Regions from separate parts of the Leifsonia sp. Y862 genome, predicted to be linked through region 3. Evidence: predicted binding sites of a transcription regulator. Region 3 holds the regulator's gene; each other region holds the start of a gene.
The links. The regulator LexA, encoded in region 3, represses DNA repair genes until DNA is damaged. The targets are predictions, from matches to a motif close to TCGAACANNTGTTCGA.

Region 1: AC25Z0_RS11590 (Rv2578c family radical SAM protein) is a predicted target of LexA. The motif match lies at 7,348-7,363, and genes of this name have one in related genera.
Region 2: AC25Z0_RS08130 (HNH endonuclease signature motif containing protein) is a predicted target of LexA. The motif match lies at 6,084-6,099, and genes of this name have one in related genera.

The regions. Positions count from the first base shown of each region.
Region 1 is NZ_JBYHFR010000002.1:299,003-308,801, forward strand. Features, by position in the region: gene AC25Z0_RS11565 (aspartate kinase) at 1-501, shown strand, start outside; gene AC25Z0_RS11570 (aspartate-semialdehyde dehydrogenase) at 736-1,797, shown strand; gene AC25Z0_RS11575 (EAL domain-containing protein) at 1,807-4,254, shown strand; gene AC25Z0_RS11580 (DUF1801 domain-containing protein) at 4,251-4,700, shown strand; gene AC25Z0_RS11585 (malate:quinone oxidoreductase) at 4,740-6,227, shown strand; gene AC25Z0_RS11590 (Rv2578c family radical SAM protein) at 6,230-7,339, opposite strand; gene AC25Z0_RS11595 (thymidine kinase) at 7,470-8,093, shown strand; gene AC25Z0_RS11600 (response regulator) at 8,230-8,883, shown strand; gene AC25Z0_RS11605 (sensor histidine kinase) at 8,952-9,799, shown strand, end outside.
Region 2 is NZ_JBYHFR010000001.1:1,716,676-1,726,474, forward strand. Features, by position in the region: gene AC25Z0_RS08090 (sensor histidine kinase) at 1-757, opposite strand, end outside; gene phoU (phosphate signaling complex protein PhoU) at 938-1,594, shown strand; gene AC25Z0_RS08100 (PadR family transcriptional regulator) at 1,880-2,230, shown strand; gene AC25Z0_RS08105 (DUF1048 domain-containing protein) at 2,233-2,601, shown strand; gene AC25Z0_RS08110 (ABC transporter ATP-binding protein) at 2,598-3,452, shown strand; gene AC25Z0_RS08115 (ABC transporter permease) at 3,452-4,216, shown strand; gene AC25Z0_RS08120 (phosphoglyceromutase) at 4,314-5,063, opposite strand; gene AC25Z0_RS08125 (class I SAM-dependent methyltransferase) at 5,096-5,920, shown strand; gene AC25Z0_RS08130 (HNH endonuclease signature motif containing protein) at 6,110-8,041, shown strand; gene AC25Z0_RS08135 (CoA transferase) at 8,126-9,472, opposite strand; gene AC25Z0_RS08140 (TetR/AcrR family transcriptional regulator) at 9,514-9,799, opposite strand, start outside.
Region 3 is NZ_JBYHFR010000002.1:873,325-883,123, forward strand. Features, by position in the region: gene metE (5-methyltetrahydropteroyltriglutamate--homocysteine S-methyltransferase) at 1-1,365, shown strand, start outside; gene lexA (transcriptional repressor LexA) at 1,539-2,258, opposite strand; gene AC25Z0_RS14140 (LysM peptidoglycan-binding domain-containing protein) at 2,632-2,952, shown strand; gene AC25Z0_RS14145 (histidinol-phosphate transaminase) at 3,041-4,129, shown strand; gene hisB (imidazoleglycerol-phosphate dehydratase HisB) at 4,139-4,759, shown strand; gene hisH (imidazole glycerol phosphate synthase subunit HisH) at 4,756-5,388, shown strand; gene priA (bifunctional 1-(5-phosphoribosyl)-5-((5-phosphoribosylamino)methylideneamino)imidazole-4-carboxamide isomerase/phosphoribosylanthranilate isomerase PriA) at 5,442-6,188, shown strand; gene AC25Z0_RS14165 (SseB family protein) at 6,172-6,984, shown strand; gene AC25Z0_RS14170 (ATP-dependent helicase) at 7,024-9,799, shown strand, end outside.

The DNA of each region.
Region 1 (9,799 bases), 570 kb from region 3:
GCCGGAGTTGCCGCGGACCTCAGCGAGGCCAAGGTCACCGTCGTGGGCGTTCCCGACATTCCAGGCATGGCAGCGCAGATCTTCAAGATCGTCGCCAAGACGAACGCGAACGTCGACATGATCGTGCAGAACGTGTCAGCTGCAGCAACTGGCCTCACCGACATCTCGTTCACCCTGCCGAAGTCGGAGGGGCAGCAGGTACTCACCGCCCTCACGAACGAGAAGGACAACGTGGGCTTCGTCGGCCTGCAGTACGACGACCAGATCGGCAAGTTGGCACTCGTCGGCGCCGGCATGCGCACCAACACCGGCGTCTCGGCCAAGCTGTTCGAGGCGCTGTTCGAAGCGGGCATCAACATTGAAATGATCTCGACGAGCGAGATTCGCATCTCTGTCGTGACCCGCGCTGACACAATCAACGAGGCGTTGCGCGTCGTGCACACCGCTTTCGGTCTCGACGGTGACGACGAGGCAACAGTCCACGGTGGCACCGGCCGCTAACTGCATCCGCAGCCAATAACCAGCCAGATAGCCAGCCAGCCAGCCAGCCAGACAGCCAGCAAGCCGGCTCAATCGCCGGCCATCAGCTACCCGGCCAGTCTCCCGGCCTATCCCCAGCGACAACTAGCGCGCATAACTCCTGCATTTACTGCCAAAGTCGGCGCAATACCCCAATTGCGACCTCGAACCGGCAAAATTGCAGGAGTTATGCATAGCGACAGAGTGAGGAACGAAGTGAGCAACTCCGCAGGAATCAACATCGGCGTCGTCGGAGCCACCGGACAGGTCGGTGCCGTCGTGCGTCGCCTGCTTGAGGAGCGCGACTTCCCGGTTGCCAGCATCCGCTACTTTGCGTCGGCCAGGTCTGCCGGAACGACGCTGCCCTGGAAGGGCGAGCAGATCGTGGTTGAAGACGCCATGATCGCCGACCCGACTGGACTCGACGTTGCCATCTTCTCGGCCGGTGCCACCCTGTCGAAGGCGCAGGCTCCGCGCTTTGCCGCAGCCGGAGTGACAGTCATCGACAACTCCTCCGGCTGGCGCATGGACCCCGAGGTTCCGCTCGTCGTCAGCGAGGTGAACCCGGACGCCATCAAGCAGGCGGTCAAGGGCATTATCGCCAACCCGAACTGCACCACCATGGCTGCCATGCCGGTGCTCAAGGTACTGCACGACGAGGCCGGCCTCGAGCGCCTGATCGTGAGCACATATCAGGCTGTCTCCGGCAGTGGCCTCGCCGGTGCCGAAGAACTCGCCACGCAGGTGCGCGTCGCCGCAGAAGACACCAACCTGTTGCAGCTCGTGCACGACGGCAGTGCCGTCACCATGCCAGAGCCCGTCAAGTACGTGCGCCCCATTGCGTTCGACGTGATCCCGCTGGCGGGCAACATTGTCGACGACGGCTCGTTCGAGACAGACGAAGAGCAGAAGCTGCGCAACGAGAGCCGCAAAATCCTTGAGCTCCCCGACCTGCTGGTCAGCGGTACGTGCGTGCGCGTCCCGGTGTTCACGGGCCACTCACTGTCGATCAACGTTGAGTTCGCCAATCCGCTCTCTGTTGCTCGCGCCCAGGAACTCCTTTCCGACGCGGCTGGCGTCGTGCTCACTGACGTGCCAACCCCCCTTGAGGCCGCAGGCCAGGATCCGTCGTTCGTCGGCCGCATCCGGCAAGATCCCGGCGTGCCGAACAACCGCGGTCTCGCATTGTTCATCAGCAATGACAACCTGCGAAAGGGCGCGGCTCTGAATGCCGTGCAGATCGCAGAACTTGTCGCAGCCGACCTGCTCGCGGTCTAGCAGCATCCCATGCCCGTCAATGGGTATTCCCAGGCGCGAGGCGTGAAGCGCGTCGCCTTCAGCATTGTCGCTGGACTGGCCGTGATCATGGTGGCTGCGTCACTCGTCCTGCTGGTCGCGGGGCCATCCTGGCAGTGGCTGGTCGCATTTGTGGGCGCGGTGTGCGCAGCGACGCTGGAGGTTCTGTGGATCAGGGTCGGCAGCGTCAGGCACCGTACCCCGGTGCTCAGCCTGCCGGTGTTGGCGTTCCCCGCTCTGGTGGCGGTTGTACCTGAGCTCATCAGCATTGGTGTCATCGTCATTGGCGTGATGGCGATCATTCTCGTGAGGACGCGTCATGTGTCTGTGGCGCTCTACAGCGCTGGCCTTGCGGGTATCGGAACTGCGATGACCGCCGGCCTCGCCTTCGTGCTTCAGAACCACGGAATGGACGTCTTCTGGGCGATGGCCATCGCGTGTAGCGACTACGTCCTCTTCATCACGATCATCGAGGTGTTGCGTATGCGACTCACGAAGAACACACCGGATCTCGACGGGCGGTCGCTGCTCTCGCCGACCCGTACGGCGTTGGCGTTCATCGGGTGTGCGCTGGCTGGAGGCGTTATCGCATCTCGGAGTGAGTACGGCGTCGTCCTCCTGAACAACGGGGAAGGGGCAACGGCAATCAACACCGTCGTCGTGCTCCTTGCACTGACGGCGACGGCCGTGGCGATCAAGCTCCCGGTCTCGATGAACATCATGCGCCGTCGTCTCAACGGCTTGATCGCAGGGACGAGCGCCCTCAGTTCCAGCAACAGGCTCACCGCCAGGGCGAACAACATGGTCGGTTTCGCGGCGATCTCCGAAGCTGAGGCATCCGCGCGCCTGGCACGAAAACTATGCAGGGTCGCGGCGGACGCCATCGGTGCCGAACTGGTCGAAGTGCGGGACGAACCTCCGCGATCAGGCGAGATCGGGGTGCCCGTCGTCCTGACCATGGGCAGGCGCCAGTACGTCGTTGCGCGCCGCGACGCCATGGATGGCGCGTTCACCATCGATGACCGCCATGCTCTCATCGCGCTCGCCCGCACAGCGGACGTCGTGACAGAGGGCAGGCACAACATCGGCGGACTCACGCTGCGCGCACAAACCGACTCGCTGACGACGCTGCCGAACTATGGCGCGTTCCAGGAGGCGCTGGCCAACATCAATGACAACCGCGAATACGCGGAGGCCATTGCCGTCATGTTCATCGACCTCGACAATTTCAAGCGGATGAATGACCAGCACGGCCACCAGGTGGGCGACGAGCTTCTCCGCAACATTGGCGCGCGGCTGACACGAGCAGTGCGGGCCCGTGACGTTGTGGCCAGGGTCGGCGGCGACGAATTCGTCATCACCCTCACCCAGCTGTCATCGTTGGCGGATGCCAGGTTGCTGGCTGAAGAGATCATCGCAGAGGCGTGCGCTCCCCTCACTATCGGAGAGCTGGAAGTCACTCCCGTGCTCAGTGTCGGGCTCGCGTACTCTGCCCACAGGGAGACCGACCTCAAGCAACTCGTGGCTGACGCCGACAATGCGATGCTCGCCATCAAGCGCAATCGCCGTTCAACCCGGCAGGGTGGCACCACGAAGTCAAGCAGCCTGAACATCGCGAACCACCGCTCGTTCGAGGTGAACGACATTGTGGTCAGGGCAATCGAGGAAGACCTGCTTGAGGTCGCATTCCAGCCCATCGTCAATCTGCTCACCGGCCGAATCTGGGCGTTCGAGGCCCTGGTGCGGTACACGCACCCGCAGTTGGGTTCGATCTCGCCGTCGATGTTGATCGAGAAGGCCAAGGCCCTCGGCCGTATGGATGCGCTCACGGTGCAGGTATCAGAGAAGGCGATGGCCGCCGCCGCCCAGTTCAGGGCGATTGATCGCCACATTGCCTGCATGACGATCAATATCGACGCGCCCCAGGTGCTGGCGGGGCGAGTGGGCACCTTCATCGAAGAACTGGCCGAGCGCTACTCCGACATCACCATCTGTCTCGAGCTGAACGAGGGATCGCTGGCGATGGTGTCTGAGCCTGTTCGCGCCCACACCGAATATCTTCGCGATCTCGGCATCATGATCGCAGTGGATGACTACGGATCGCAGGATTCATCCGTTGACTCGCTGGTCCGAATCCCGATGGACATCCTGAAGATCGACAAGAGCCTCATCGACGACCTCGACGACATCCGGCAGCGAGAGGTGCTCACGGCACTGCAGGGGTTCGGCGACAAGCTTGAGTACTCGATGATCGTCGAAGGGGTGGAGAACCAGGCGATGGCCGAACACCTGACGGCGCTCGGCATCCGGAATGCGCAGGGCTTCCACTACGGCGTTCCCCAGAGTCTGAGCCAGACCCTTGAGCGCCTGAACACCCACGGCGGCCTCGCCCTCGTGCCGGCGGGCGCCCTGGGGCTCGCGAGTACGCTGGAGGAATGAAGAAAACGCACGTGCCTGCCGAGGTTGAGCATTACTTTGCCGACCTCACTTCAGACCGTCGTGCGGTCCTGTATCCGGTCATCGAGACGCTGTGGGATGCGATGCCCGCTGGGTACGAACTCGGCATGTACTGGGGAATGCCGGGCTTCGTCGTCCCGCTGGCGCGCTTTCCGAACACGTACAACACACAGCCACTGGCCTACGTCAGCCTCGCTGCCCAGAAGAACTACAACTCCCTGTACCTGATGGGTCTTCACAGCTATCCAGAAGCGGATGCCGCATTCAAAGCTGAGTGGGCCGCAACCGGGCTCACGCTCGACATGGGCAAGAGCTGCCTGCGCTTCAGGACACTGGCCGATCTTGACCTTGACATCATCGCCCGCACCGTGGCATCCGTCTCCGTCGACGACTTCATCGCCCAGTACGAGCGGCAGCGACCGCGCTGACCGCGCGTTCGTGCGGCCGCACAGCTTTGCCTCGATAGACTGAAAAGCGTGAATTCTCAGGCCCCCGTCGACGTCGTCCTCATTGGCGGCGGAATCATGAGTGCCACGCTTGGCACTCTCCTCAAGCAATTGCAGCCAGATTGGACCATTGAGGTCTACGAGCGACTGGGCGCTGTTGCCCAGGAGAGCTCGAACCCATGGAACAACGCAGGTACCGGCCACGCCGCGCTCTGCGAGCTGAACTACATGCCGGAATCGGCGGATGGCACGGTGAGCGCTGACAAGGCTGTCAGCATCAACGAGCAGTTCCAGATCAGCCGTCAGCTGTGGGCGCACCTCGTCTCAATCGGCGCGCTGCCCGAACCGGAGAAGTTCATCAATGCGACGCCGCATATGACCTTCGTGCACGGCAAGGCGAACATCGAGTACCTGAAGAAGCGCGTTGATGTGCTGAAAGACCAGCCGCTGTTCCAGGGCATGGAGTTCAGTGACGACCCGGCGAAGATCGGCGAATGGACGCCGCTCCTCACCAAGAAGCGCAACCCGAAGCAGAAGATCGCAGCCACGCGGATCGAGTCAGGCACCGACGTCGATTTCGGTGCGCTCACTCGCTTTATGTTCGACGACCTGACCAAGCGCGGTGCCGCCCTTCACCTCAACCACCAGGTCACCGGGCTCAAGAAGCAGAGCGACGGCACCTGGCGCGTCAAGCTGATGAACCTCGTCGGCCGCTACAAGAAGACGGTCAACGCCCGGTTCGTGTTCGTCGGTGCAGGGGGCGGCGCGCTCGCCCTGCTCCAGCAGAGCGGAATCCCCGAGATCAAGGGCTTCGGTGGGTTCCCCATCAGTGGTCAGTTCTTGAAAACCAGCAACCCAGACATCGTGGCGAAGCACCAGGCAAAGGTCTACGGCAAGGCGGCCGTTGGCGCCCCGCCCATGTCTGTTCCGCACCTCGACACCCGTGTCGTGAACGGCGAGGCATCGCTGTTGTTCGGTCCGTACGCCGGTTTCACGCCCAAGTTCCTGAAAACCAGCACCTGGTTCGATCTGCCGTTCTCCATTCGCGCCCACAACATCGGTCCGATGCTCGCGGTCGCCAGGCACAATTTCGACCTGATGAAGTATCTCGCCGGAGAACTCGTCGCCACGCGCCAGAAGAAGCTGAAGGCCCTGCAGGAATTCATGCCGACGGCCAAGCTCGCCGACTGGGAACTGATCACGGCCGGCCAGCGTGTGCAGGTCATGAAGAAGGATGCCAAGCAGGGGGGCGTGCTGCAGTTCGGCACCGAGGTCATCACGGCGTCCGACGGAAGCATTGCCGGTCTGCTTGGGGCATCGCCGGGAGCATCAACAGCCGCCCCGATCATGGTCGACCTGCTCAAGCGGTGCTTCCCTGAGGAGTACGTCGAGTGGGAGCTGCAGCTGAAGGAGATGGTGCCGAGCCTCGGTACGACGCTGTCCCGCAATCCGGAGGCGGCAGCGGCGTCGCTGGCCGCAACCGCAGCAGCGCTGCACCTGCCCGCATAATCTCAGAACAGCGTCGGCGATAGCTCTGGGGGCAACTCCTCCGCAATGAGCGACACTGAGTTCGGCGACATCGAGTTCAGCAACGCTGCGCGACGCTCACCGTTGGCGTCTCGCATCCCGCCGAGCGCTGACGACCGAACGTCAGGCATCCGCTGCTCGTGCCTGCGCTCAAGCCCGTTGGCGCGAATGAGCGGCTTGATGCGTGCGGCCAGCCAGGTGCGGTAGTCCTTGGGGGCGTACGCTCCCGTGCGGTACAGCTCCTGATAGCGGGTGACCAGTTCAGGGTGCTCGCGCGCCAGCCAGCTCATGTACCAGTCCTTGACGCCGCTCCGCAGGTGCAGCGCGGTGTAGACCACCGATGTTGCTCCCGCGGCCTTCGCCTGGCGCAGGGCGTCGTCGAGATGCGCCTTGGTGTCGGTGAGGAACGGCAGGATCGGCATGAGGAACACCGAGCACTCGAGCCCTCGCTCCCTGACGGCGGTCACCGTCGCAAGCCTGGCCTTGGTCGTTGGCGTGCCTGGCTCTACCGACTGCTGCAGCTCGTCGTCGTAGATGGCGATCGACATGGCGAGATCCACCGGAACATGCTCTGCGGCCTCAGCGATCAGGTCGAGGTCGCGGCGGAGCAATGTGCCCTTGGTCAGGATGCTGAATGGCGTCCCCGAGTGGGCAAGGGCCGCGATGATGCCCGGCATGAGCCGGTAGCGGCCCTCTGCGCGCTGGTACGGATCCGTGTTGGTGCCGAGAGCCACGCCCTGTCTGCCCCACGACTGCTTGGCCAGCTCGGTGCGGAGCACCTCAGCGACGTTGACCTTGACGATGATCTCGTTGTCGAAGTCGGCCCCTGAGTCCAGATCAAGGTACGTGTGTGTTGGACGCGCGAAACAGTATGTGCAGGCGTGCGAACAGCCGCGATATGGATTGATCGTCCAGCCGAAGGGCATGGCGCTCTGCCCTGGCACCCGATTGAGCGCAGACTTCGCGAGCACCTCGTGAAAAGTGATGCCGGCAAACTCCGGCGTCTGAACGCTGCGCACCAGGTTGTTGAGCCTGGCAAGACCCGGCAGGGTGCCCGCCTGCTCTGTCTGTAGTTCCTGGCTGCTCCATCTCATTGTCCAATTCGAACACATCTTCGAATCTTAAGCAAGGTGAGCTCAAGGGGGATCGAGTAATGTAAAACGGGCTGCCTGGCACCGGCGGCGCGCGCGAGCACCCACAACCCAGAACGGACAGCATTCGCAAATGGCGAAACTCTATTTCCGATACGGAGCGATGAACAGCGGGAAGAGCACTTCCATGCTGCAGGCCGCATATAACTACGAAGAACGTGGTCATCGCGTGCTGCTCGCAAAGCCGTCGATCGACACCAGGGGTGATACCCATATCGTGTCTCGCCTCGGAGTGACTCGCGACGTCGATTTCCTCATGTCGCCGACCGCCAACGTCTACGCCCTGTTTCAGACTCACCGCCAGGGTGTGCTCGCGACCACGGGGCTCGACGTCAGCGCATTGCTCGTCGACGAGGCCCAGTTCTTTACAGAGCAACAGGTCGACGACCTGCTGCGAATCGCAATCCTGGAGAATGTTCCGGTGCTTGCCTACGGCATCCGCACCGATTTCCAGACTGTCGCATTCCCTGGCAGCCGCCGTCTCCTGGAGATCGCGCACAGCCTCGAAGAGCTGAAGACGATCTGCCGCTGCGGGCGTAAGGCTGTGTTCAACGGCCGGAAGATCAACGAACGATTCGTTTTCGACGGCAACCAGGTTGCGATCGACGGCGACATGGTCACGTACGAATCGCTCTGTGGAGCCTGTTATCTCGAAGAGAGCGGCGGCATCCTGAACGATCGCCGCCGGGCGTCGTAGGGCCGACACGTCGTCTCCTGCCCAGACATTCTCCGTCTCCCGCTGTGAGCTGGTGGCCATCGTGCCCTAGGTTGAGTGCAACGGAGTGTCGCATCCGTGGCATGTGGGTGTCACGACGCGCAGGAGGGAAGACCTGATGGCCAGTTTCCGTGTGGCTCTGATCGACGACCACGAGATAGTGGTGAGAGGTTTCGCGGATCTGTTTTCGACCATCCCCGACATCGTCGTGGTGGCGACAACGGACAGTGTGACGAACCTGCTTGAGTCCAGGGCTGCCATGGAAGGCGTTGACCTCGTCATCCTTGATCTTCGTCTGTCCGACGGGTCGATGGTGTCCGACAACGTAGAGCGACTCCGCGCGAGCGGTGCCCAGGTGCTGGCGTTCACGGGCGGAGACGACGCGAACCTGATGCGTGCTGCTGCGCGGGGCGGGGTACTGGGCGTCGTGCGCAAATCTGAGCCGACAGCCGTGCTGCTTGACGCCGTGGCCAGGGCGGCATCGGGGGAGCCCATCCTGTCCACGGAGTGGGCCGCAGCCCTGGACGGAGATCCCGACCTGGCGGATGCCGCATTGAGCCCCCGAGAGCGGGAAGTCCTGTCGCTGTACGCGGCGGGGGCGAAAGCTCCGCTGGTTGCCAGCCGCACCGGGCTGTCAGAGCTGACCGTTGTTGACTACATTCGTCGCGTCCGGTCAAAGTACGAGCGGGTCGGTCGGCCGGCGAGTACCAAGATCGACCTGTATAAGCGAGCGCTGGAGGACGGCATCCTGCCCATGCCTGGCCAGCGGTGACCGGCCCGGCTGCGGCCGCTTCATATCGTCGACCGCGTCGATCTGGCCGCCAGCGTCGAGCCCGGCGGGTGACGGGAACAGCAACAGAGCGGATGACGCGCACGCTATACGCCGCGATCGGCTTGATCGCCCTGGTGTTCGGCGGTCTCTCCGTGACATCGGTCTTCGCGCAGTTCAGCGTGTACCCGGCTGCGACGGCGATCGCCGTGTGGTTGCTGGTACTCGGTATTCCTCTCGCCCTTGGCGTGATGTCACAGTGGGCGCCGATTTCCGTGATGCGGACACTGGCCATGGTGAGCGCCAGCACCTTCTTCTTCGCCGTTGTTGCCGCGTTCGCGTTTCCGGGCGGGCGGTTTCCGGCCGATGCCGACGTGCCGTGGATCATCACGTTCACGGGGCTGCCGGCGCTCTGCGTTGTGGCCGTCACCCGCGATACACGGATCATCTGGGGCTACGCCGGCATCATGTGCGCACTCGGTGGGGTGATCAGGGGGCGAGCGTCGGCGCAGCCGAATGCTGCGCTCACCGGTTTCGAGGATGCTCTCTATTCGCTGCTCCTGGTCTCCGTCGTCGTTGGACTCGCGCTGTCGACCAAGCTTGCGGCTGCACGGCTCGACGCCGCGGTTGTTGCCGCGCGCCGTGATTATGCGGAACGAGCTGCCAGGGTGTCGCGCAAACAGGAACGCCTGAATATCGATGCCATCGTGCACGACAGCGTCATCTCCACCCTGCTGCTCGCGGGGCGCAGTGCCGTGCCGAGCGATGTGCTGTCGAGGCATGCCTCCTCAACGCTCGCCCAGCTCGACGCGCTCGGTGTGCCGCACCTTGACCGGACAGTGCGCGGGGATGACTTCGTTGCTCGGCTGGTGACAGCGGTGAAAGACCTCGACGAGGAGAGTGTCCTCCGCCACGACAT
Region 2 (9,799 bases), on a different contig from region 3:
GACCGAGAGCGAGGGTGATGTCGTTGGCCGCTGCGACGATTTGGTTCTGATCGACGGCCTGCGCGACGACCTTGTCGACACTGACCAGTTCGGGGTGCTCGAGGGCATCCTGGGATTGCAGCCGCGACAGCTCGATGATCTCCTGGGTGAGGCGGGCGAGGCGGCCGGACTCCGTTGTGAGCCGGTTGGCGAACCTGCGGACCTGGTGCGGCTCATCCGCTGCCTGGTCAAGCGCCTCAGCGAGCAGTCCAACGGATGCGATGGGTGTCTTCAACTCGTGGCTGATGTTCGCCACGAAGTCGCGGCGCACCTCGTCGAGCCTGATCGCTTCTGTGCGGTCTTCGGCGAGCAGCAGCACGTAACGGGTGCCGAGCCTGGCCAGCCGCACCCCGAAGTGCATGCTGGCGTCACCGAACGGGCCGCGCGTGAGCACCAGTTCTTCTGAGATGGGTTCGCCGGTCTTTCGCACGATACTCGCGAGCTTGGTGAGTTCTGGGTGCACGAGGTGCTGGTTCCAGACCAGGCCGAGCGAGAGCGCCCCAGGCGAAGCTTTGACGACGTTGTTGGAGGGGTCGAGAACGATTCCGGCCGACTCCAGCGCATCGAGCACCTGGTCAATGCCGTCGGGGACTGCGGGGTTCACGACTTCAGCCGCCATCTGCCCCTGACGCGCAGCAAAGCTCAGCAGAGTAACGAAGCCCGCACCGACCATGAGCCCGAGTGCCAGCGACAGAAGCACCAGCCAGGTCGATTCCATTTTCCAAGCGTACCGAGCATCACGGGCAGTCTTCGCCCGATCGCCCCGCGAGGCACGCTACTTTAGTAAGTGTTCAGGCCTTCGGCACCTGTTGTTCATCTGCCGTCGGCATCATGAGCCATAAGGCCGTGTCGGTCTTGCGGGCCACTGTGCCCACGCCCCAGGAAGGACCACCCCCGCATGCGTGAAGTATTTCAGCAGGAGCTCGCCGAGGTACAGGAACGCCTCGTTGAGATCTCCGGCCTGGTCGCCGTGTCCATTGAGAAGGCAACGCGCGCGTTCAACGAATCTGACGTCGGTCTGGCCGAAGAGGTCATTGCAGACGACGACAAGATCGACGACCTCACGGTTGAGCTCGATGAGCTCGCCATCACCATCCTTGCCCGCCAGCAGCCGGTCGCACGCGACCTGCGCATCGTGGTGAGCGCGCTGCGCATCAGCGCCTCCCTTGAGCGGATGGGCGATATGTCGACCCACATCGCCCAGTTGGCGCGTTACCGGTTCCCAGACAAGGTGATCCCGAAGAGCTTGCGCCCCACGTTCAGGAAGATGGGCGCCCTCGATGTCGAGATCGCAACCATGCTCACCGAGCTGCTCACGTCTGAAGATGTGAAGCTCGCCGAGACCATCCGCAACGAAGACGACAAGGTCGACGCCCTGCACCTCAGCGTGTTCGACGCCGTGCTGGGCGAAACCTGGAAGGGCCAGGCCGCCGACACCGTCGACGCCACCCTCGCCAGCCGCTACCACGAGCGCTTCGCGGACCACGCGGTGTCCATCGCAAAGAAGGTGCAGTACCTCGCAACGGGTGACTGGCACCAGGACAGCGCCGACTAGCCACTCCCCTCCCCCTCGGCTCCGCTCGGTTCCGCTCGGGGGTTCTCATCCGCTACGCGAAAGCGCAGTTCTTGTCGTTATGACTTCGGTCAACCGACACGAACTGCGCTTTCGCGTTTTTGCGTTGTGCGTTTGGCAGGGCGTGCGGAAATTGCATTCACATTTTTTTCGTTCACCCCTTGCGCGATCGCCACTACTCGGTGAAACTAGCTACCAGTAGTCAGTAACACTGAATAGCAGTAACACTGAATAGCAGCATCACTGAGTAGTGGAAGGGAGGGTTTCATGGGCAAGCAAGCGACCGAAATGCTCAAGGGCACTCTCGAGGGAATCGTCCTCGCAATCCTCGCCGTGCGACCTGCATACGGCTATGAGATCACGGCACGGCTGCGCGACGAGGGCTTCTCCGACATCGTCGAGGGCACCATCTATGCGCTGCTGCTCAGGATCGAGCAGCGCGGCCTCGTTGACGTGGAGAAAGTCCCGTCTGAGAAGGGGCCGCCGCGCAAGGTCTATTCGCTGAACGCGCAGGGCGGCGAGTACCTCGAAGAGTTTTGGAGGACCTGGAGCTTCCTCGCAGAACGCATCGAACAGCTCCATCACCACATCGAACGTACGAACGAAGAAGGAGAGTAACCATGGCTGCGAAATGGATCGAGGCCGTCACCGGCTCGCTCGAGCAGAAAAAGCAGTACAAGCAGGCCAAGGCACGAATGGATGATCTGCCGGCACCGTACGCCGCCGCGGCGAACGCTGTGCATCGCTACCTCTTGTACTCGGGCGATGTGACCGACGGCGACACCATGGTGACGATGATCGGCGACCTTGCCGACCTGTGGGAGCGGGCCGCGACCGACGGCACCCCGGTGCGAGCGATCGTCGGCGACGACCCGGTCGAGTTCGCCGAGGCATTCGCACTGGCCTACAGCGGCAAGCGGTGGATCGACAAGGAACGCGCTCGCCTCAATAAGGCGATCGACGACGCAGAACGCGAGGAACAGTTATGACCATCAACCAGGCCCTCGAACCGGCGATCCGGGTGCAGGGCATTGAGAAGTCGTTCAAGGACATACATGTATTGCGGGGCGTCAACCTCGACGTGGCGGCGGGAAGTATTCTCGCCCTGCTCGGGTCGAACGGCGCCGGCAAGACAACGCTCGTGCGAATCCTGTCGACACTGCTGAAGCCCGATGCGGGCACAGCAACTGTCCATGGCTTCGACACCACCGCGAATCCCGGTGACGTGCGCGAGTCGATCAGCCTGACCGGCCAGTTCGCTGCGGTCGATGACGTGCTCACCGGTCGCGAGAATCTCGTGCTGATCGCCAAGCTGCGTCATCTGAAGAACCCCGGTGGGATCGCCGACGACCTGCTCGCCCGCTTCACGCTCACCGAAGCAGGCAACCGCAAGGCTGCGACGTACTCGGGCGGCATGCGACGGAGGCTCGACATCGCGATGAGCCTGATCGGTAATCCGCCGATCGTCTTCCTCGACGAACCGACGACAGGCCTCGACCCCCAGGCGCGCATCGAGGTGTGGCAGACCATCAAACAACTCGCCGTCCAGGGCACCACGGTGCTTCTCACGACGCAGTACCTCGACGAGGCCGAGCAGCTAGCCGACCGTATCGCGATCCTGCACAAGGGCACGATCATCGAGAACGGCACCCTCGCCGAACTCAAGCAGCTTCTCCCGGCCGCGACTGTCGAATACGTCGAGAAGCAGCCATCCCTTGAGGACGTCTTCCTCGCCCTCGTTGGTGACACCGGCGAGACAGACGAGACCGACACAGATGCGACCGCCACCCCCGCCGACGAACGTGCCGGCGACACGGTCCCCGCACGAAAGGAATCCTGATGACCACCCACGTCCTCGGCGATACCGGCACTCTTACCGGCCGATCGCTGCGTCACATCCTCCGCAGTCCAGACACCATCATCACCACCGCGGTCACCCCGATCGCCCTGATGCTGCTATTCGTGTACGTGCTCGGCGGCGCGATCAACACGGGATCCGACGAGTCGTATATCAACTACATGCTCCCCGGCATCCTGCTCATCACGATTGCGTCGGGGGTCGCATACACCGCGTACCGACTGTTCCTCGACATGCAGGGCGGCATCTTCGAACGATTCCAATCCATGCCGATCGCCCGGTCGAGCGTGCTCTGGGCGCACGTTCTCACCTCCCTGGTTGCGAACCTGGTCTCGGTCGCAGTCGTCATCGGCGTCGCGTTCGTGATGGGGTTCCGCACCGGTGCATCCGTGGGCGCCTGGCTCGCCGTCGCCGGCATCCTGATTCTGTTCACCCTCGCGCTGACCTGGCTCGCCGTGATCGCCGGACTTTCGGCGAAAACCGTTGACGGTGCGAGCGCGTTCAGCTACCCGCTGATCTTCCTGCCGTTCATCAGCTCGGCGTTCGTGCCCACTGATTCGATGCCAGGGCCGGTCGCATGGTTCGCCGAGAACCAGCCCGTGACTTCGATCGTGAACACCATCAGAGCGCTGTTCGCCGAGCAACCCGTCGGCAGCGACATCTGGATCGCCCTTGCCTGGCTCATTGGCATCCTCATCGTCGCCTACGCCTGGGCTATCTCAATCTACCGGCGAAAGGTTCGCTGAGGTCGAGCGCCGCTCAGGCCAGGCGCACTGTCACCAAACAACTCCGCCCGCCTCCCCATGAAGGGAGGCGGGCGGAGTCTTTACGGGCTAGGTCGTTCTACTTCTTGCCCTGTGCCGCGACAGCTGCGGCGCCAGCAGCGGCGGCCTCAGGGTCGAGGTATTCGCCGGGGCCGAGCGGCATGAGGTCTTCGCCCAGCTTGTAGACGAGCGGGATGCCGGTCGGGATGTTGAGCTCGGCGATGTCGTCATCCGAGATGTTGTCGAGGTGCTTGACGAGGGCGCGCAGCGAGTTGCCGTGTGCGGTGACGAGTACCGTCTTTCCGTCGCGCAGGTCGCCGGAGATGTCGGATTCCCAGTAGGGCAGCATCCGCTCGATGACGTCCTTCAGGCATTCGGTGCGGGGAACGGCGTCGCCGAGTGCGGCGTAACGCGGGTCGCCGACCTGCGACCACTTGGCATCCGCTTCGAGCTCGGGCGGCGGCACGTCAAAGCTGCGGCGCCACAGCTGGAACTGCTCTGGACCGTACTTCTCGAGGGTCTCTGCCTTGTCGAGGCCCTGCAGCGCACCGTAGTGACGCTCGTTGAGGCGCCAGGAGCGCTTGACGTCGATCCAGGCGCGGTCGGCCTGCTCAAGAGCGAGATTCGCCGTCGAGATGGCGCGGGTCAGTACAGAAGTGTGCACGATATCGGGCAGGATCTGCGCTTCGGCGAGCAATTCGCCGGCACGCCTGGCCTCGGTGATGCCCTGTTCGCTGAGCCTTACATCCACCCAACCGGTGAAGAGGTTCTGCTGGTTCCACAGGCTGTTTCCGTGACGAAGAAGAATGAGAGTGTATGGGGCAGACATGTCATCCACTCTAGCGAGTGGACAATAGAGGTATGCCTGTTGGAACCATTACGCGCGGCACAACGAACACGAATCGCTTGCGTCGCGTCGATCGATGGGTTGGTCACCTCCCCGTCCTCCGTCACACCGATGATCCCCTTGTTGTCGACCTCGGCTATGGCGCGAGCGCCGTGACCAGCCTTGAATTACACCACCGCCTGGCGAAGAAGCGAGCGGATGTCGCCGTGCTCGGTCTCGAGATCGACCCAGCTCGGGTGAAGGGCGCGAACGACCAGCTCGCCGAGGTGCGTGCGGGCACGACCGGATTCGCTGCCGATGCGCGCGTCTCGTTCGCTGTCGGTGGTTTCGAAGTGCCGCTCGCCAAGGGACGAAAGCCCGCGGTGATCAGGGCCCTCAACGTGCTCAGGCAGTATGACGAGTCAGAGGTGGTGCCGGCCTGGCGGATGCTGGCACCGCGGTTGCAGCATCACGGCGTGCTGATTGACGGCACCTGCGACGAGATCGGGCGGATCGCCGCCTGGGTGGATGTCACTCGCCATGGTCCGGTGCGCTTCTCCATCTCGCTGCGGCTCGCAGACCTCGAACGCCCGTCGATCGTGGCAGAGCGGCTGCCGAAGATTCTGATTCACCGGAACGTGCCAGGGGAACGGATTCACCAGCTACTGGTCGACCTTGACCGGCACTGGCAGCACCAGTCGCCGCTCGCCGCCTATGGACCAAAGCAGCGCTGGGTGGCGACCGTGATGGCGCTCAAGGCGCAGGGCTGGCCTGTGCAGGGCTCGCCGCATCGCTGGAAGCTCGGCGAACTGACGGTGCCGTGGGCATCCGTTGAACCGCAGGGATTCGTCTGGAAGTAGGGTGCTCGACGGCCGGACGGCCGTGGTTTGCGGTGGCGGGTGCGGTTGCTCGGTCGCGTGGCCTGCGGTGACGGATGTCCGAGGCGGGGCGTGCCGTGGTGCCGGCGGTGAACGATTCATGGGCACAACTATACGAGTAAAATGAGGAAACCTCTAGCTTCTTTCGAACATTTGATCTAGAATTGGGGTATGGATCCAGCGCTGGAACATCCCGAACGGCCGGTGAACACTCCCGCCTCTTCACACTCCACGCGCTCGGTCTCCTCGCTTCCCGCGGCATCTCGTCCCGCTGCCCCACCTCCCGCTGCGTCACCTCCCGCTGCGTCACTTCCCGCTGCTTCGCTTCCCGCCGGCCCCCTTCCCGCCGGCCCTCTTCCCGCCGCCTCGCTTCCTGCGGCTTCGGCTCTTCCCACATCCTCCTTCGCCGACCGCGCCCTGGCGACCGTCGTTCGGCTCGCTGCGGCGCCGCGCGGACCCGTGGACTTTAATTGGTCCAATGCCGAGAAGCAGCTCTCGAAGTGGGTGTTCGAATGGGACGTGCAGCAGGCCGAGGAAGAGGCCGCAGAAGATGCCGCAGCGCAGGCCGCGGAGCAAGTGGCCGCCACGCAAGCCGCAGAGCGGGCTACTGAGGAGGCGGTCGCTGAAGAGATGGCTGCAGCGCAGGTCCTGGTCGGCGATGTCGGTGGCCCGGGAACGGAGTCCGCACACGGCGCGATCAACCTCGCGCTCCGCAAAGCCGAGACCGCACAGTCCACGACCGCTCAGTCGTTGGCCGTGGAGGTAGCGGCGGCGGCGGAGGTCATCCGTCTGGCCCGTAACAACCTCAGCATCTACTTGACGCCCGGCGGGATGAGTGAGCCCGACGCTTTGGACCTGGCCGAACGAACCGCGGCCACCGACCTGAGTCTGCGTTTGCATCGCTCGCCCGACCAGGTGCGGACCATGGCCCACGAAGGGTTGGTGCTCGCCGAGTCGCTGCCGCAGCTCTGGGCACTGTTCCAAGCCGGTCACACCGGATACGCGCAGGCCCGCGCCGCCGTCAACCATCTCACCGGGCTGACCGACCCCGAGGTGATCGCCCACTACGACACCGAACTCGCTGCGAAGGCCACCGAGCTCACGCCGGAAGCATTCCAACGCAAAGCCCGCACCCTGCAGCAACGACTTCTCGCCGAACCCCCTGAACTCCGCCACGCACGCGCGATGGCTGACCGCCGCGTCATCATTGAACCGGCCACCGACGGCATGTGCACCGTGTTCGCGGTGATCAGCGCCGCGGACGGCATCCGGATCAACGCCCGACTGGATGCCACCGCGAAGAAGATCGCGAAGAAGGAAGCAAAAGAAGCCCGAGCCGCCGGCACCGGTCGGGACCGGTGCCGCACCCGGGCACAGATCCGCACCGACCTGTTCGCCGGCTGGCTCGCGGGCGATGGCACCCCGACCGCGGCGAAGGTCCGCCCGCTGCTGTTCGTCCCCATCCATGAGCTGCTCGGTGGCACGAACCCAGTGGGGCACAACGGACATCTCAACCACGCGGGCACTGCCGGTGCAACCGATCAAACTGGCCCAGCTGCCCAGGCCGGCCAGCCGGTCCCATTCGATCAGCCCGCAGTCTTGCAGGGCTACGGACCCATCGACCCCGTCACCGCCGCGCAACTCTTCATCGATGCCCCGGCGTTCCGCCGGGTGGGCACCGACCCGTTCAGCGGCGAGATCCTCTCCTTCGACCGCACTCGCTACCGGCCCACGAAAGCGCAACGCGAGTGGCTCGCCGTGAAGTACGGCACCTGCGCACGGACAGGCTGCAACCGGCTCGCCGTCAGCTCCGACGTCGATCATCTCAAGGAGTGGGTCCGCGACCACGGACTCACCAACGAAGACAATCTGATCCCGCTCTGCCCATCCGATCACCGGTTGAAGACGCTGACGAAGATCCGGTACAAGCGAGACCCAGACGGCAGCGTCACCGTCACCACCCCCACGGGATACGTCGGGATCAACGCACCACCCGATCCACTGCCCCGGCATCCGCTGCCCACGAATTCGCTGGCACGTTCGCCACTACTCCGAAAGCTACGGGAATCCCGCACACCACTGCCAGAGAACCCGCCGTTCTAAATAGCGCAGTCTCAATAATGCAGTTGGTCCCAGCGCACGCGCGCTCATCTGGAGCCAGACACCTTCTCAGGCAGACCGCGTGTCTCAGGCCGGCTCAAGCCAGGCCGCCCGCGAACTCCCCAGTCGCACGACGGGACCCTGCTCGCGACCGGCGATATCGACCACTGAGCGAGCACGGCGCACCGAGCCATAGTCACTGTCAACGGTCTCGAGCTCGGAAGCAAGTGCGGCGGCATCCGTTGGTAGTGGCTGCTCAGCGTTGTCGACAACGCCTAGTCCGATCAGCGCCTGGGCAGTTGCGGCCAGCGATGCTCGAATGTGTGCCGCCCTGCCATCTGCAAGTGCCGCGCAGATCGCTCCCGCCAGCACATAGCCGGTGGCGTGGTCGAGTGCCTGGGCTCGCAGCGACCCTGGCTTGTCGGTGCCGCCCTCGATGACCGCGATCCCGGAAGCTGCCTGCACGAGCGAGTCGAATCCGCGGCGTTCCGCCCAGGCACTGCCCGCCGGGTACGCACTGAGGGAAGCGGTCACGATGCGCGGATGACGCTCGCGCAGGCTGCGCTCATCGAGGCCGAACCGGTCGAGGCTGCCAGGGCGGTATCCGAGAATCACAACGTCGGCTTCGGCCAACAAGCCGTCGAGAAGGGTCACATCGCGGCGGAGGTCGAGCATGATCGACCGCTTACCTGCTCCTGTATCGATGTGCTGCACGGCGATCTCCGCCGGATCGACGGGGTCGACCCGCAGCACGTCCGCGCCGAGCAGCGCGAGCGCTCGGCTACACGTCGGCCCCGCGATCACCCGCGAGAGATCGAGCACGCGCGGCGCCCGCCCGGCCAGTCCACGTGCACCAGCACCGCCCGCGCCGGCGCCATTGCCGACGCCGTCGCCGACGCCGTCGCCGTTCACGTTCCAGTCCAGCAGCGGCGCAGGAGCGATCACGTCGGCAAACTCCTCTGGGCGGCGCACGCGCACGCAGAGGGCATCGTTAGCGACGGCCAGGGCCTCGGCATCCGCCGCAGACATCCCCGCCAGCACTGCAGCGAACTCCTCACGGCTCGCGGTCGCTTCAAGACCGAATGCCGCGCAGAGCCGATGCAGGTGGTGCGGATAATTCGCGTGGGTGCGCACCCACCCGTCATCCGTTGCAAAGAACCCACTGAGTGGAGCCCAGGCCGCCGCAGGTACTCCGTCGACGCTCAGATAGGTGAAACTGCTGAAGTTGACGCCGACCCTGCGCGGATTGACAGTGATCCGAGGCAGCCCCAGAAGGCGTCCCGCCTGACTGGCAAAGAACGCCACGCTGTCTGTCGCCAGTTCGCCAGCCCGCAGTCGCGCGGTGAGGCCCGTTTCGCCCGGGTCGACACGCACCCGCTGCGCGGCCGCGTCATCGACGACCGCAGCTGCCAGGTTCGTAAAAAGGCTGCCCATGCGGCGAGCCTACGCCCAGGGGCACGCACGCCGAGGCGCGGCTAAGCTCGTTCGGTTGTGGTGATTCCGTTGATGAGCACGGTGATTCCCCATCGAAGGCGTTCGGCGGGTGTGCCCGCAACGATCTCGGCACCGGCGGCGGCGACGTGTGGGAGTTCTGCAGGATCGGCCGAGGCGATGTGGCTAGCGAGGTCGGCTAGATCACGGTTGGGGGTCCGTTGCGCCGTGGTGCGTGAGCCTCGTTCTGCAGCCAGGAAGGTTGGATAGGCGAAGAGCAGATCGACGCCCCATGCCGCCTGGCCGGCGGGAACACCGCCCTCCTCGAGC
Region 3 (9,799 bases):
GCTGTTGCCGAGCTCAGCCCGCGCGTCGCCGTGTCCACCTCGACGTCGCTGCTGCACGTGCCGCACGACGTTGAAGACGAGTCAGAGCTCGGCGACGACCTCAGCAGCTGGCTGGCCTTCGCCGACCAGAAGGTGGCGCAGGTGGCCACCCTGGCGCGGGGCCTCGCCGACGGCACGGCGGCGATTCAGGCTGAGTTGGATGCGGCATCCGCTGCCCTGGCCGCCCGCCTTGCCGCCCCTGGCGTGCGTGACGGTGCCGTGCGCACCCGCGCAGCCGGCCTGACGGACGCGGACTTCAACCGCGGCGACTACGCCGCGAGGGTCGCGGCACAGGACGCGGCTCTCGGGCTGCCGTTCCTGCCGACCACCACCATCGGGTCGTTCCCGCAGACCGGAGAGATTCGGCGCGCCAGGGCCCAGTTGAACAAGGGCGAGCTGACCCTCGAGGAGTACACCGCCCTCATGCGTGCAGAGATCGTCAGGGTCGTCGAGCTGCAGGAGGAGATCGGCCTCGATGTTCTCGTGCACGGAGAGCCGGAGCGCAACGACATGGTGCAGTACTTCGCTGAGAACCTCGATGGCTTCGCTGTCACCCAGAACGGTTGGGTGCAGTCGTACGGCAGCCGCTGCACGCGCCCGTCGATCCTCTGGGGCGACGTGTCGCGCCCGAAGCCGATCACCGTCGACTGGTCGGTCTACACGCAGTCGCTCACCGAGAAGCCCGTCAAGGGAATGCTGACCGGACCGGTGACCATCCTGGCGTGGTCCTTTGTGCGCGACGACCAGCCCCTCGGCGAGACGGCCCGTCAGGTGGCATTGGCCCTCCGCGACGAGATCGGTGATCTCGAGGCCGCCGGCATCAAGATTGTGCAGGTGGATGAGCCTGCACTGCGCGAGCTGCTCCCGCTCAAGAAGAAGAACCAGGCCGACTACCTTGACTGGTCTGTGGGCTCCTTCAAGTTGGCGACCGCCGGTGTGGCTGCCGTCACGCAGATCCACACGCACCTCTGTTACTCGGAGTTCGGGGTCGTCATCGATGCCATCCGCAACCTGGATGCCGATGTCACCAGCATCGAGGCCGCCCGGTCGCGCATGGAGGTCGTCAGTGACATCCAGAGCAGCGGATTCGACCACGGCATCGGCCCTGGCGTGTACGACATCCACTCGCCGCGCGTGCCGAGCGTGACAGAGGTCACTGAGTTGATCAATCGGGCGCTGGAGTCGATCCCCGGCCGACAGGTCTGGATCAACCCTGACTGCGGCCTGAAGACCCGCGGCTACGACGAGACGGTCGACTCGCTCCGCAACATCCTGGAGGCGACGCGCGCCGTGCGCGCCGCGTCAGAGGTCGCTGTCTCCGCGTAATCGCGGCGGTGGCGCGGCCACACATGGAAATGGTCCCGGCTGGAATTCCAGCCGGGACCATGTGTCGTTGGTCGAGGAGCGAGCGTCAGCGGGTGTCTCGAGACCTCGCCGGTGCTGGTTTCGAGACGGCCCTGGCGGGCCTCCAGAAGCAGCGGTATTAGGCAGCAGCGGGATTAGACGGAGCGGAGTACCGCGACGACCTTGCCGAGGATCTCGGCGAAGTCACCGACGATGGGCTCGAAGTTGCTGTTGCGGGGGAGTAGCCAGGTGTGGCCGTCGCGCTGCCTGAAGACCTTGACCGTTGCCTCATTGTCGAGCATGGCGGCGACGATCTCGCCATTCTCTGCAGTCTTCTGCTGGCGCACGACAACCCAGTCGCCGTCGCAGATGGCGGCGTCGATCATTGATTCGCCGACGACCTTGAGCATGAACAAGTCGCCCTTGCCCACCAGCTGGCGGGGGAGCGGGAAGATCTCGTCGATCTGCTGGTCGGCTGTGATGGGGATGCCGGCAGCAATGCGGCCGACGAGCGGCACCATTGCGGCGTCACCGATCTGGGCGCTGGGGAAGCCCTCCTGCTCGGCGATGGTCGCGTCTTCCGGCGCCTGCGGGATCTCGATCAAAATCTCGAGGGCGCGAGGACGGTTCGGGTCACGGCGGAGGTATCCGCTGAGCTCCAGCTGGTTGAGCTGGTGCGTCACGCTCGACAGCGACGCGAGTCCGACGGCATCGCCGATCTCGCGCATGCTCGGCGGGTAGCCGCGCTGGCTCACTGAGCGCTGGATGAAGTCGAGGATAGCCAGCTGCTTCTCGCTCAGGCTCTTCCGTCGCCTGGTGCCGCTCGCGCCAACCTTGTCGTTCTTGTTGCGTGAACTGCTGGTGTCTTGCGTCACTGTCCTCGCCTCTCATGCCTGTGGTGCGCTGTGCGAATGGCACGTCCGCTTGAATGTCGGTGGTGTCTGGTTGAGTACAACCGAACAATCGAAACTGTATCTGGCACACCCCTATTCGGCAAACGTTTGTTCGAGTGTGTCGCACATTTCTTTTTGGTAACAACCGCACACATGCTTGATTGTTCGAATAATCGAATATATATTCGGAACATAGATTCGTACCTGGCTCTCCCGGCCGAGAGCCGGGTACGTCCTTACCTGGAGGTTCGACATGAACGCAGTAGTGTGCATCGGAACACGTTCCACCGTCTCGCCCTTTGGCGGGGTACCCACAGCAACACCAATCACACCAGCCACAACCCCACGTCCCGCCGTGGCGACAACTCGCCTGCGTCTGACGCGGCGGGGTCGCGTCGTCTTCACGACGCTCGCAGCCGCTCCTCTTGTTGCGGCGGCATTCTTCCTTGCCCTGAGCGGTGGCGTTGCAGAGGCCTCAGGGGCCGGCACGGCCTCCGGTGCGGCCGACTTCGCCTACATCACGATCTCCGCGGGGGAGACCCTCTGGGAAGTTGCCGAATCACTGGCACCCGCCGCCGACCCGCGTGACGTCATTGCCGACATCGTCAACCTCAACCAACTGGCGAGTGAAGACGTGCAGCCCGGCCAGCGGCTGGCTCTGCCTGCGTCCTTCTAGGCGCGACGTTTCGCCGGGCGGCATCGCCTGGTGCGCCGCCACGCTTAGCTGAGAGGTGCTCTCACCTCCCAACGGTAAAGTTGGGCGAGTGACCAGCCTCGATGACCTTCCCCTTCGCGATGACCTCCGTGGTCAGACCCCATACGGCGCTCCGCAGAAGAGCGTCCCCGTTGCCCTCAACGTCAACGAGAACACGCACCCCATCCCAGAGGCTGTCGCGCATGACATCGTCGCGTCACTGGCCCGTGCGATCCTGACGGTCAATCGTTACCCAGACCGCGAGTTCACCGAACTGCGGGACGGTCTGGCTCGCTACCTCGGTCACGGACTCACCCGCGACAACATCTGGGCGGCGAACGGCTCCAACGAGGTTCTCCAGCAGGTGCTGCAGGCGTTCGGCGGGCCTGGGCGAACGGTGCTCGGCTTCGCTCCCACCTATTCGATGTACTCGATTCTCGCGTCGGGCACCGGCACCCGCTGGGTAGCCGGCGACCGCGATGCCGATTTCGAGCTCTCTCCTGAGACTGCTGCCGACTGGGTGCAGCGCACGAATCCCGATCTGGTGTTCCTGTGCTCGCCGAACAACCCGACGGGTACCCCGCTTTCTCTCGACACCATCGAAGCGGTCTACAACGCCACCACCGGCATCGTCGTGGTTGATGAGGCCTATGCAGAGTTCGCGCCGGTCGGTGCGGCCAGTGCGTTGACACTGTTGCCGGGCCGGGAGCGCCTGTTGGTGTCTCGCACGATGAGCAAGGCGTTCGCATTTGCCGGTGCTCGCGTCGGCTATCTGGCCGCCGATCCGGCCGTCGCCGATGCGCTCCGCCTGGTGCGCCTGCCGTACCACCTGTCCGCGCTCACGCAGGCTGCCGCGAATGCCGCGCTCGCCCACTCCGGCGAGATGCTCGCCATGGTCGACGAGATCAGGGGACAGCGCGACCGCCTGGTCGTTGAGCTGGAGAAGCTCGGGTATGCGCCGCACCGCAGCTGGAGCAACTTCGTGCTGTTCGGTGGTGTGAAGGACCCGCACGCGACGTTCCTCGCGCTCTTGGATGAGGGCATCCTGATTCGTGACGTGGGAATCCCGAACCACCTGCGGGTGACGGCGGGGACCGAGGCGGAGTCATCTGCCTTCCTGGACGCAATCGCGCGTGTCGACGCGCCCGAAGCCCAATAAACTAGCGACATGAGCTCACTTCCTGTCGCCTCGCACCGCACCGCTACCCTGCAGCGGAAGACGAGCGAGTCCAGCATCGTTCTCTCGATCGACCTCGACGGAACGGGTGTCAGTGACATTCACACGTCTGTGCCGTTCTACGACCACCTGCTGACCGCCTTCGCGAAGCACTCGCTGACCGACCTCACCGTGACAGCGAATGGCGACACCGACATCGACGTGCACCACACCGTGGAAGACATCGGCATCGTGCTCGGCCAGGCCATCAAGCAGGCCCTCGGGGACAAGGCAGGCATCTCCCGCTACGGCGACGCACTGGTTCCCCTCGATGAGGCGCTCGTGCAGGCCGTCGTCGACATCTCCGGCCGTCCATACCTCGTGCACACCGGCGAGCCTGCCGGGTTCGAATTCCACCTCATCGGTGGGCACTTCACCGGGTCGATGGTGCGCCACGTCTTCGAGGCCATTACCTACAACGCCGGCCTGACCGTGCACGTCACCGTGCAGGGCGGCCGCGACCCCCACCACATCGCCGAGGCGGAGTTCAAGGCGTTCGCGCGAGCATTCCGCCAGGCGAAGGCCCTCGACCCGCTTGTCGTCGGTGTCCCGTCCACCAAGGGTGCATTATGACCAACGTTGTCGTCTTTGACTACGGAACGGGCAATGTCCACTCCGCGGTGAAGGCTCTGGAATTGGCCGGTGCCGATGTCACGCTGACGTCGAACCGGAAGCTCGCCCTCGAAGCGGATGGGCTGCTGGTTCCCGGCGTCGGTGCCTTCAGCGCCGTCGTTGACGCTCTGAAGGCGGTCGGCGGCGACGAGATCATTGACCGCCGACTGTCGGGCGGACGCCCGGTGCTCGGCATCTGCGTTGGTATGCAGATCCTCTTCGAGCACGGCGTCGAGCGCGGCGTCAATTCTGACGGCCTCGGCGAATGGCCGGGTACCGTCACAGAGCTGAAGGCGCCCGTTCTGCCGCACATGGGCTGGAACACCGTCACGCCGGATGCCGATTCCGTTCTTTTCCGTGGAATCGCCGACGAGCGGTTCTACTTCGTGCACTCCTACGCCGCGCAGGAATGGTCGCTCGAGGTCATGCCTCCGTTCCCGATTCCGCAGTTGACCTGGGCAGACCACGGCGGGCCCTTCCTGGCTGCCGTCGAAAATGGACCGCTCACCGCCACGCAGTTCCACCCGGAGAAGTCGGGCGAAGCCGGCATCCGCTTGCTCACGAACTGGCTCGGATCGCTCAAACGGTAGTATCGAGAGTTCGTCTGGTCGCGCCAGCGGCACCCCACAATCAAGGAAATCCAATGAGTGAGTTCAACAAAACCCCGCGTCTCGTTCTGCTTCCGGCCGTTGACGTAGCCGGCGGCAAGGCAGTGCGCCTGACGCAGGGCGAAGCAGGCACAGAGACCAGCTACGGCGATCCCGTTGACGCGGCAGCCGACTGGGCAGCCCAGGGCGCCGAGTGGATTCACCTGGTCGACCTGGATGCAGCGTTCGGTCGAGGAAACAACACGTCTGTCCTGAAGAAGGTCATCAAGCAGGTTCGCGGCGTGAACGTGGAGTTGTCCGGCGGTATCCGTGACGACGCCTCGCTCGAAGCGGCGTTCAGCACGGGCGTCAAGCGCATCAACCTCGGCACGGCAGCGCTCGAGAACCCCGAATGGGCTGCCAGCGTCATCGCCCAGTACGGTGAGGCGGTCGCCGTCGGGCTCGACGTGCGCGGCACCACCCTCGCGGCACGCGGCTGGACCAAAGACGGCGGCGACATCTGGCAGGTCATGGACCGCCTCGAAGAAGCCGGATGCGCGCGCTACGTCGTCACAGACGTCACCAAGGACGGCACCCTGCAGGGCCCGAACATCGACCTGCTGCGCCAGGTGATGGACCGCACGCACCGCCCGGTCATCGCGTCCGGTGGTATCTCCAGCCTCGACGACCTCGTGGCACTGCGCGAACTGGTTCCGCAGGGACTCGAGGGCGCCATCGTCGGCAAGGCACTCTACGCTGGCGCATTCACGCTCGGCCAGGCGCTGGATGTCTCCGGCTCGTAATCTCGGCTCGACGGGAGCCCCCGGCGGCCCAGACGGTTCGGCCGGTCCGGCCGATTCGGCCGGCCAGCCGTGGGCCGGCCGCGAATTCACGCCGAATACTCACGCCGACGACGATGGCAGCGCACCGGCGCAGCTGGTGTCAGCCATCCTCGCGTTTCGCTCCCGCGAAGCCGGCGAAGAGAGTGTCATCGACGCGATCCGTGAGTCTCGCCTGCTGATCCCGCTGATCGCCGAACTGGGCGAAGCGGGCGTCGGCGAGCATGGCCACATGATCGACAAGACCCAGGAGCTCTCGATCATCACGGTCGCGGGGCCAGACGGGCGCAATGTGCTTCCGGTCTTCTCCTCCGCTGCCGCCATGCAGGCATGGGACCCAGCTGCCAGGCCGGTGCCCTCCAATGGGGTGACGGTCGCGTTGGCCGCTGCGCAGGAGAACACCGACGTTGTCGTGCTCGACCCGACGACGGAGACCGAGTTCGTGATCCGGCGGCCGGCGCTCTGGGCGATCGCCCAGTCCAAGCCCTGGACACCGAGCTATGCGAGCATCGCTGTCTCGAACGCGTTCCGGGAATCGGTGGCATCTGAACTCGCCGTCCTGGGGGTCGAACTCGTTGCCGGCGACCCGGATGCCCGGCTTGCCGGCCCTGAACTGATCGTGCGACTCGAACTGGTGCAGGGGCTCACGCAGGTGGAGCTGGATACCGTGCTCGCGCGACTGGCCAGCCGGTGGGCTGCCGACGACGCCATTGCAACCGGCGTTGACTCGCTGAAGGTGCAGCTGATCTCCTCGGTGTAATCCTTAGGGAATGTCAGGGGAGTCGTTCAGGATGGTGACATGGACCCGATCACCGGCCGATTCTCGCCTGCGACCCTGGCATGGTTCGGCGAGGCGTTCGCCGCTCCCACCGACGTGCAGCTCGGTGCCTGGGATGCCATTTCCCGCGGATCGCATGCCCTGGTCGTTGCCCCCACCGGCTCAGGGAAGACCCTGGCGGCATTCCTCTGGGCGATCGACCGGCTCGCTGCGCGGGCCAGCGCGGCACAGCGGGGCAGCGACGCCTCTGCGGCCGGCTCCGCTCAGGTCGGCTCAGCTCAGCTCGCGCCGGCCCCCGCCACGCCTGGCACCCGGGTACTGTACATCTCTCCGCTCAAGGCGCTCGGCGTCGATGTCGAACGCAATCTGCGGGCACCGCTGGTCGGCATCGGACAGGCCGCACGCCGACTGGGCGACGAACCCCCGCTCGTCACCGTCGGCCTCCGCTCGGGCGATACCCCGAGTGCCGAGCGGAGGCGGCTGGTTAAGACTCCGCCAGACATCCTGATCACGACCCCTGAGTCGCTCTTCCTCATGCTGACGTCGGCGGCGCGTGAGACCCTGCGCACCGTCGACACCGTGATCATCGACGAGATCCACGCCGTCGCCGCGACGAAGCGCGGCGCGCACCTGGCGGTGTCGCTGGAACGCCTCGACGCCATGCTCGAACGGCCGGCGCAGCGGATCGGCCTCTCTGCCACCGTGCGGCCGCCCGGCGAGGTCGCCCGCTTCCTCTCTGCGAGTGCGCCGGTGGAGATTGTCGCCCCGCCCAGCGGGAAGCGCTTTGACCTCTCCGTCGTCGTGCCGGTCGACGACATGAGCCAGATCGCACCGCCGGCCGAGCGGGAGGGCAGCGCCGCGGCATCCGCTCCGCAGGCCGGCTCCATCTGGCCGCACGTTGAAGAGGCGATCGTCGACCAGATCCTGACGCACTCGTCGGCGATCGTGTTCGCGAACTCCCGGCGGCTCGCCGAGCGCCTGACCGCCCGATTCAACGAGATCTACGCCGAACGACACGAGCTGGTTGCCGTCGGTGTTCCAGCCGAAAACTCACGCCCGCCGGCTGAACTGATGGGGGCGGCCGGGCAGACATCCGGCGCCGACCCACTGCTCGCCCGTGCCCACCACGGTTCGGTCAGCAAGGAGCAGCGGGCCCAGATCGAAGACGATCTGAAATCCGGCCAGCTGCGGTGCGTGGTGGCCACGTCCAGCCTGGAGCTCGGCATCGACATGGGCGCCGTCGACCTGGTCGTGCAGGTGGAATCGCCGCCCTCCGTGGCCAGCGGCCTGCAGCGGGTGGGGCGAGCCGGTCACCAGGTGGGAGAGATCTCCCGCGGCATCATCTACCCGAAGCACAGGGCAGACCTCATTCATTCTGCTGTCGCAGCCGAGCGGATGACAGCAGGCATGATCGAGTCCATTGCCGTCCCAGCCAACCCACTCGACATCCTCGCGCAGCAAACGGTGGCAGCCTGCGCGCTCGAACCGATCGACGCCGAGGAATGGTTCGTGACGCTGCGGCGCAGCGCGCCGTTCCAGACGCTGCCCCGCTCCGCCTATGAGGCCACCCTCGACCTGCTCGCCGGACGGTATCCCTCAGACCAGTTCGCCGAGTTGCGCCCCCGCATCATCTGGGATCGCGACACCGGCACGTTGACCGGTCGGCCAGGCGCGCAACGACTCGCTGTCACGAGCGGAGGCACAATCCCCGACCGCGGCCTGTTCGGTGTGTTCATGGTCGGCGCGACGGACTCGGCGACCAGCCAGGGCCGCAGGGTCGGCGAGCTCGACGAGGAGATGGTCTACGAATCGCGGGTCGGCGATGTCTTCGCGCTCGGCACGACGAGCTGGCGCATCCAGGAAATCACCCACGACCGAGTGCACGTTGTCCCCGCCTTCGGACAGCCGGGCCGATTGCCATTCTGGAAGGGCGACGGGCTGGGCCGCCCTGTGGAGCTGGGAAGGGCGATCGGCGAGTATGTGCGGGAGTTGGCATCCGCTACCCCCACAGACGCACAGGCGCGATGCGCAGCAGGAGGGCTCGACGAACGCGCGGTCAACAACCTGCTCGCCTTCCTCGAGGAGCAGCGCGTGGCCACCGGGCACCTGCCCACCGATCGCACACTCGTCGTCGAACGCTTCAGGGACGAACTGGGCGACTGGCGAGTCGTGCTGCACTCACCGTTCGGCATGCAGGTGCACGCGCCGTGGGCGCTGGCCATCGGGGCGCGGGTGCGCGAGCGCTTCGGCATCGACGGCAGTTGCATGGCGAGCGACGACGGCATCGTGGTGCGCATTCCAGACACCGAGAACGAGCCGCCAGGCGCAGAACTCTTCGTCTTCGACCCCGATGAATTGGAACAGCTGGTGACCGACGAGGTCGGCGGCTCCGCGCTGTTCGCCTCCCGGTTCAGGGAGTGCGCGGCGCGTGCCCTGCTGTTGCCGCGGTACAACCCTGGCCGCCGGTCGCCGCTCTGGCAGCAGCGGCAGAAGGCATCGCAGCTGCTGGATGTCGCCCGAGAGTTCCCGACGTTCCCCATCATTCTGGAGACCGTGCGCGAATGCCTGCAGGACGTCTACGACCTCCCGGCGCTCACCGAGCTCGCCCGGCAGATCGCCGCGCGTTCTGTACGCATTGTCGAAACCACAACGGATGTCGCCAGCCCGTTCGCGAGCACCCTGCTGTTCGGCTACGTGGCGGCGTTCATGTACGAGGGTGACTCCCCGCTGGCCGAACGCAGGGCGACGGCGCTGTCGATCGATTCGACGCTGCTGGCCGAACTGCTGGGCAGGGTCG